2 regions of the Glycomyces sp. NPDC049804 genome follow, and region 1 is predicted to be linked to the other one. Evidence: riboswitches for the same ligand, from Rfam matches in the RefSeq annotation. Region 1 holds a riboswitch; the other holds the start of a gene.
The links. A riboswitch is a leader RNA that binds a small molecule or an ion and turns the genes downstream of it on or off. The one in region 1 is predicted to bind cobalamin.
Positions count from the first base shown of each region.

Region 1 (3,395 bases):
CCGCGACGCCCCTGAAACCAAGGGTCCCACCGGGGTACGACACCCGAGCGGAAGCGAGGCGAGGGCGCGGCCGGGGCCGCTACCCGCGGTCGGGTGTGTCCAATCGCGACGCCCCCAGGACCGATGGTCCCACGCGGGTACGACATCGCCCGCGATCACGAGCGCGGCCGCGAAGGCGAACGCTCGCCTGGGCGCGGCAGCGATGCTGCTGGCAGCGAAGGCTTGCGAAGCGCCAAGCCGCGCGCTGGTCCGGCGGTCGTCGGCGAGCGCGGCCGCGAAGGCGAACGCTCGCCTGAGCGCGGCAGCGATGCTGCCGGCAGCGAAGGCTCGCGAAGCGCCAAGCCGCGCGCTGGTCCGGCGGTCGTCGGCGAGTGCAGCCGCGAAGGCGAACGCTCGCCTGAGCGCGGCAGCGATGTTGCCGACAGCGAAGGCTCGCGAAGCGCCAAGCCGCGCGCTGGACTGGCGGGCGTCGGCGAGTGCAGCCGCGAAGCCGAACGCTCGCCTGGGCGCGGCAGCGATGCTGCTGGCAGCGAAGGCTCGCGAAGCGCCAAGCCGCGCGCTTGACTGGCGGTCGTCGGCGAGTGCAGCCGCGAAGGCGAACGCTCGCGCGGGCGCGGCAGCGATGCTGCTGGCAGCGAAGGCTCGCGAAGCGCCATGCCGCTGAGCGCTGGTCCGGCGGTCGTCGGTGAGCGCGGCAGTGAAGACGAACGCGCGCGCGAGCGCGATTCGGATGGCGCTCATGGCTTGGGAAGCGCGCAGGCAGCGCCCGCCTTCGCGGCGGGCGCTGCCTGGGTTGCGTTCGCTCGGGGTCACGTGCCGACTATTGCTTGTCGGTGTCGTCGTCCGCAGTCGGTTCCCCGGACTCGCCCTTCGGCTCGTCCACGGCCGCAGGAGACTGAGCGTCGGCCACGGCGTCGGCCTTCTCCTCGGCCGCGGTGTCGCCGCCGCGGCGGGACTTCAGCGCGAAGGCGATGATGAGCGCGGCCAGCACGACCACGGCGGCGCCGATCGCCCACGGGAGCCACGAGGCCGAACCCTCGTCCTCGTCTTCGGCGGCGTCGGTCGCCTCGCCCGTGCCCTCGCCGCCGGCGTCGGCGCTCTCGCAGCCGGTGCCCGGCAGCCCGGCCTCCATGCCGGTCGCGTCGAGGTTCGCGAGGTCCTGGCCCGCGATCGGCACGATCGCCTGCGCGGTGGCGAGCAGGCGCGAGGCCTCCCCGAACTCGGGGTCCTCCGGGGCGGTGTACATGATCGCGCCCGGCTGCTCAGTGGTGCAGTCGAACTGCAGGGTCAGCAGGAACGCGACGGCGCTCTTCGCGGCGTCCGCGCTGCCGGCCGCCAGGAACGCCTGCGCGGCCATCGCGGTCGAGTTCGCGTTCTCGCCGAAGCCGTTGTCGAACCCGCCGGACTCGGCCTGCGCGCCCTCGAGCCACGCCACCGCCGACGCCAGCGGCTCGGCAGCCGCGTCGCCGAGCGTCACCAGGGCCGAAGCGACCAGGCCGGTCGTGTCGGGGTCGGAGATGCAGTCGTCGCCGCCGTCGACGTCGGCGTAGTTGAACCCGCCGTCGGGGCACTGCACCGCGGCCAGGCCGGCGGCGGCCTCGGCGCCCGCCGGGGTGTCGGTGCGGGAGAGGCCGAGCACGGCCCACGCGGAGGACGGCGCGGTGCCGTCGCCGTAGGTGCCGTTCGCGGTCTGCGAGGCGGTGACCTCGTCGGCGAGGCGGATCTCACCGAAGTTCGTCGCGTCGCCGCCCGCGGTGGCGACGGCGTACATGACCTTCCCGGCCGCGCCCGCGTTCAGCGCGGGTTCGGTGGCGCCCTCGACGGCGGGGTACACGTACGGGCTCAGGGTCTCGTTGCTGTTCAGCCACTCCAGCGTGGCCTGCACCTGGTCGCCGCCGACACTGGCGGCCTCGAGGGCGATGACGGCGTCGAGCGAGGACGAGACGTCCCCGCCGTTCCAAGAGGTGCCGTCGGACTGGGCGGCCAGCCAGGACGCGGCGGCCTGGGCGGGCTGCGCGAACGGGGCCTCCTGGGCCTCAGCCGGCGCGGCGGAGGCGAAGACGGTGATGGGCACGACCGCGGCGGCGGCCAGCAGTCGGGCGGGCAGGTGGCGCAATTGCCTGACCTTTCCTTGAGCGAGTGGGGTCTTCGGGCAGGCGGCGGCGCCGCAAGCGCCTGTAGACCACGACAGGCGTTGACAATTCGGATGGGCGTCGGCGGGCATTCGGGCTCACGCGGGTGGACCGAGCGGAAATGAAGGGTGCTCGGCATCGTTCGGCCGTGTTTCGAAGCACAGCGAACCGCGACTACCGTTGCGGGTCAGCGCCGGCCTTTCACCGGACTTCCCCCGCCTGGCGCCTGTTCAGTTTGGGGCCATTCTCGCGGGTGGATTCGCTGGGTGTCAAGCCGACCGGTCGCGCAGTGCAGCCGTTCACTCGCGCCACGCGAGTGAACTCCCGCCTTGCGGTTATTGACCCGTAGCACCGGGTGTCGATACGGTGCCAACGTGAGCAGAAATAAGAACGCCGATTTGGACAGAGTTCTACGCGCTGCGACACGGGTCTTCCTGGAACGCGGATTCTCCGCCACCTCCATGTCGGACCTCGTCGCGGCGACCGGCATGAACCGCGCCGGGCTCTACGCCGCCTTCGGCTCCAAGCACCAGCTCTACATCACCGCACTCGGCCGCTACCGGGAGGACACCGAACCCGAGCTGCGCTCGATCGCCCACCGCGCCCTCGAGAAGAAGGAGGACGAGCGGACCGACGCGCCCCGCGTCGTCGCCGACCTCCTGGACGTCGTCGCCCGCCACTCCAAGGAAGGCGGCTTCGTCGTGCGCGCCGCGGTCGAACTCGCCGACGACCCCGCCACCATGCGCCGCGTCCAGGAGGCTTGGACCGAGCTCGAACGCGATCTCGCCGCGATCCTGGCACGGGCGGTCGAGCGCGGCGAGATGGACCCCGCCGCCGTCCCCGACCGGCTGGCCCGCACCGTCCTCGTCTTCATCCAGGGATCGCTCGTCCTCGGCCACGCCGACGAGGACGACCACCGCCTCGCCGACGCCGCCGCCGGGCTCGTCGGGCTCCTCGCCGCCTACAGGCCCTCCGCGACTGCGGAAGAGATCCGCAGCCAGGCCGCCGACGACGCCTTGCTCAACGAGTCGTAGCGGATCGGCTCCCCCGAGTCGAGCAGCTTCTCGTACGGCGCCAACAGGACCGAACGAGTCCGGGCCGCGAAGTGCCGCTGCACCGCCGGCAGGTCCACGTCCTTCCTGTGGGCGGGCATCGACACCACCGACACCGCCCCGCGCACCAGGTCCCGGCGGCCGGTCTGCTCCAAGTGGTCGAGCATCCGCGCCGCGGTCTCCGCCGAGTCGTTGCGGGCCGACATCGTCA
Region 1 covers NZ_JBFAMQ010000011.1:72,195-75,589, reverse strand. Annotated here, with positions in the region: gene AB0K52_RS17835 (hypothetical protein) at 124-564, shown strand; gene AB0K52_RS17830 (hypothetical protein) at 821-2,116, opposite strand; cobalamin riboswitch at 2,198-2,393, opposite strand; gene AB0K52_RS17825 (TetR/AcrR family transcriptional regulator) at 2,507-3,166, shown strand; partial or broken gene AB0K52_RS17820 (chromosome partitioning protein) at 3,094-3,395, opposite strand, start outside.

Region 2 (3,395 bases), on a different contig from region 1:
ATGATCGCGGTCCCGGCCGCTTCGAGGTCGGCGACCTCGTCGCGCAGTGCGAGGGCGACCTGGTCGGCGGTGTCGGCGAGCGGTTGGTCGTCGCGCACGAACGACCAGGCCAGGATGGTGACCGGGCCGGTCAGCATGCCCTTCACCGGCTTCTCGGTGAGCGACTGCGCGTACGAGGTCCACTCGACGGTCATCGGGGCCTGCCGCGCCACGTCGGCGAACAGAATCGGGGGGCGCACGCAGCGCGAACCGTACGACTGGACCCAGCCCGCGGCGGTCGTGGCGAACCCGGTGAGCTGCTCCGCGAAGTACTGGACCATGTCGTTGCGTTCCGGCTCGCCGTGCACCAGCACATCGAGTCCGAGCTTCTCCTGCTCGGCGATGACGGCGGCGACCTCGGCCTTCATGCGGGCCTTGTAATCGGCGTCGATCATGAGCCCGCGCCGGTGCGCGGCGCGGGCGTTGCGCAGCTCGGCGGTCTGCGGGAACGACCCGATGGTGGTCGTCGGCAGCGGCGGGAGCGGCACGCGCTCGGCCTGGGCCGCTTGCCGTTCGGCGTAAGGCAGCCGCCGGTCGGCGTCCGCGCCGAGCGCCGAAAGCCGCTCGCGCACGGCCTCGTCGCGCCATGCGGCGGGCGTCGAGGGCCGGGTCTCACGGGATCCGGCCGGATCAGCGATGGCCGTGATCTCGGCGAGCTTCTGACGGGCGAAAGCAAGCCGCTCGAACAACCCCTCGGGAAGCTCGGTCTCAGGCGAGAGGTCGACGGGGACGTGCAGCAGCGAGGACGACGAGGACACCCCGACGCGATCGCTGATCGCCTGCAGCCGTGCGAGATCGGCCGCCCCTTTGGCGAGATCGGCGCGCCAGATGTTGCGGCCGTCGACGACACCGGCGAGGAAAAATGTTTCACGTGAAACATCCAGTGCCTCAAGTGCATCGAGGTCACTTCGGCCCCGCACGAGGTCCAGGGCGATGCCCTCGACGCCGGCCTCCAGGAGCACCGGTAGCGCCTCGCCGAACGGTCCATAGCCACCCGCGACGACGATCTCGGCTTCGGCGACGAGTCGCCGGTACGCCGCAGCGGTAGCTGCGAGCTCCGCTTCAGTGCGGTCGGCGCAGAGCGCAGGCTCATCGATCTGAATCAGCCCAGCTCCAGCATCGTGAAGCGCGCCAAGCAGTGCAACGTAGACCTCGACCAGCTCCTCGAGCCGGTCGAGCGGCGCGAATCCCTCGGGCGCGTCCTCGCTCGGCTTGGCGAGCAGGAGGAATGAGACGGGACCGAGCAGCACCGGGCGGGCGTCCAGGCCGCGTTCCTTGGCCTCGATGAACTCGGCGACGGCCTTGGCGGGCTTGGCCGCGAACGCGGTCTTCGGCCCGATCTCCGGCACCAGATAGTGGTAGTTCGTGTCGAACCACTTGGTCATCTCGAGCGGCACGGCCGCGTCGTCCCCGCGAGCGGCGGCGAAGTACGAGGCGAGCTCGCTGTCGCGCCGGTGGCGAGGCGGGAGCGCGTCGACGGCGCAGATCGTGTCGAGCACGTGGTCGTAGTAGGAGAAGGTGCCGGTCGGAACCGTGTCGAGCACCGAGAGGTCGTCGAGCATCCCGGAGCGGACGGCCGCCGCGGCGGCCTCCAGGCCGGCGGCGTCGAGCCGGCCGGACCAGTGGGCCTCGAGCGCGCGCTTGAGCTCGCGGTTCGGGCCGATGCGCGGGTATCCGAGTGCGGTGGCCTGCGGTTTCGCGGGCACGCTGGTAGTCGTGTTCATGTGTCAGTTCCCTCGAACTTGCGACAACGGGACCGCGCGCGGTCGCGCGCGGTACGCGGGCAGGTATTCGGACTCGAGGGCGTGCCGTCTCCGGCTCCTATTTCCCGCCGCTTCCCAGGTTCCGGGCCCAGTGCTCATGGCGGGTTTCGTTCCCTCTCACCGCTGCGGGGCAGTCCTGGATTCGCACCAGATTCCCTCTTAGCCGGAGCGGCAAGTGCACCGCGCCGGAACCAGCGTCGGAACCGATGGTACGGCCGGCTGCGGGTCCGCATCCGGCACAAGGCCGCAGAGTGGGACGAGCGCAGATCGGAAATGTCGTCGAATGGGTAGGCTCGGGGCCCATGAGCACCAAACCTGTAGCAGTAGTCACGGGAGCCAGCAGCGGCATCGGGGCCGCCGCCGCCAAAGCCCTCGCCAAAGCCGGGTTCGACGTCATCCTCGGCGCCCGCCGCACCGACCGCCTCGCCGAGGTCGCCGCCGAGTGCGGCGGGACCGCACTGCCCCTGGACGTCACCGACGAGGACTCGGTCGCCGCCTTCGCCGCCGTCATCAGCCGCTGCGACCTCCTGGTCAACAACGCGGGCGGCGCCCTCGGCCTCGACTCCATCGCCACGGCCGACCTCGACCTCTGGCAGCAGATGTACGACGTCAACGTCCTCGGCACCATCCGGGTCACCAAGGCGCTCTTGCCGAAACTCGTCGCCTCCGGCAACGGCCAAGTCGTCGTGATCGGCTCGATCGCGGCCCGCCAGCCCTACCCGGGCGGCGGCGGCTACAACGCGGCCAAACACGCCGAAGCGGCCGTGACCCGAGTGCTCCGCCTCGAACTCGTCGGCCAGCCCGTGCGCGTCTGCGAGATCGACCCCGGCATGGTCGAAACCGAGTTCAGCCTGGTCCGCTTCGACGGCGACAGAGAGCGGGCCGACGCCGTCTACGCCGGCATGACCCCCCTGACCGCCGACGACATCGCCGAGACGATCGCCTGGGTCGCCACCCGCCCCGCCCACGTGAACGTCGACCAGATCACCATCATGCCCCGAGACCAGATCGGAGCCCAACAAGTCCACCGCCGCAACCAATAAGCAGCGCAAACAAATCGGCCCGGCGGGCTTTCGCCGGGCCGTTCTCATCGCAGAGTCGAGCAAGTGAGGTCTGCGGCGTATCTCAGAGCTCGCCAGTGAACGGATTCGAGTCGAGCGGCGCGCTGTACGCAACCACCGCTCCATCGCTGAAGGGATTCACGGCCGCATCAGTCGATTGGCCGCTTGGCGTTTCAGTGTTGTAGACCTCCAGGTCGATGGCGTTTCCGAAGGGATCGTTCTCCGGCAGAACTCCACCGATGGGCGGGATATACGTATCGGGATGCACATCGTCACCAGCGAGCGGCACACAACCGCTTTGGATAGTCAGGCTCGTCCTTCCCAAGACCCTCCACCAGAGCACGATGCCATCGGATCGGGACGCTTCGAGGTTGTACTGCGAACCATCTGGCGAGGCCTCGTCCCACGAGATCTCGTAACCGGCCTCGGTCCAGGCATCACGGAGTATGTCCGTGTACTCCTGGCGGACCTGCTCCGTCAACGAGGCGGAGTCGCTGAAGGCGTATTTGAGTTCGATGCTCCCCCATCCGTC
Region 2 covers NZ_JBFAMQ010000022.1:27,891-31,285, forward strand. Annotated here, with positions in the region: gene metE (5-methyltetrahydropteroyltriglutamate--homocysteine S-methyltransferase) at 1-1,763, opposite strand, end outside; cobalamin riboswitch at 1,804-2,013, opposite strand; gene AB0K52_RS23575 (SDR family NAD(P)-dependent oxidoreductase) at 2,105-2,845, shown strand; gene AB0K52_RS23580 (hypothetical protein) at 2,928-3,395, opposite strand, start outside.
Region 2: linked by a shared signal. The riboswitch ahead of metE (5-methyltetrahydropteroyltriglutamate--homocysteine S-methyltransferase) and the one ahead of AB0K52_RS17830 (hypothetical protein) in region 1 are both predicted to bind cobalamin.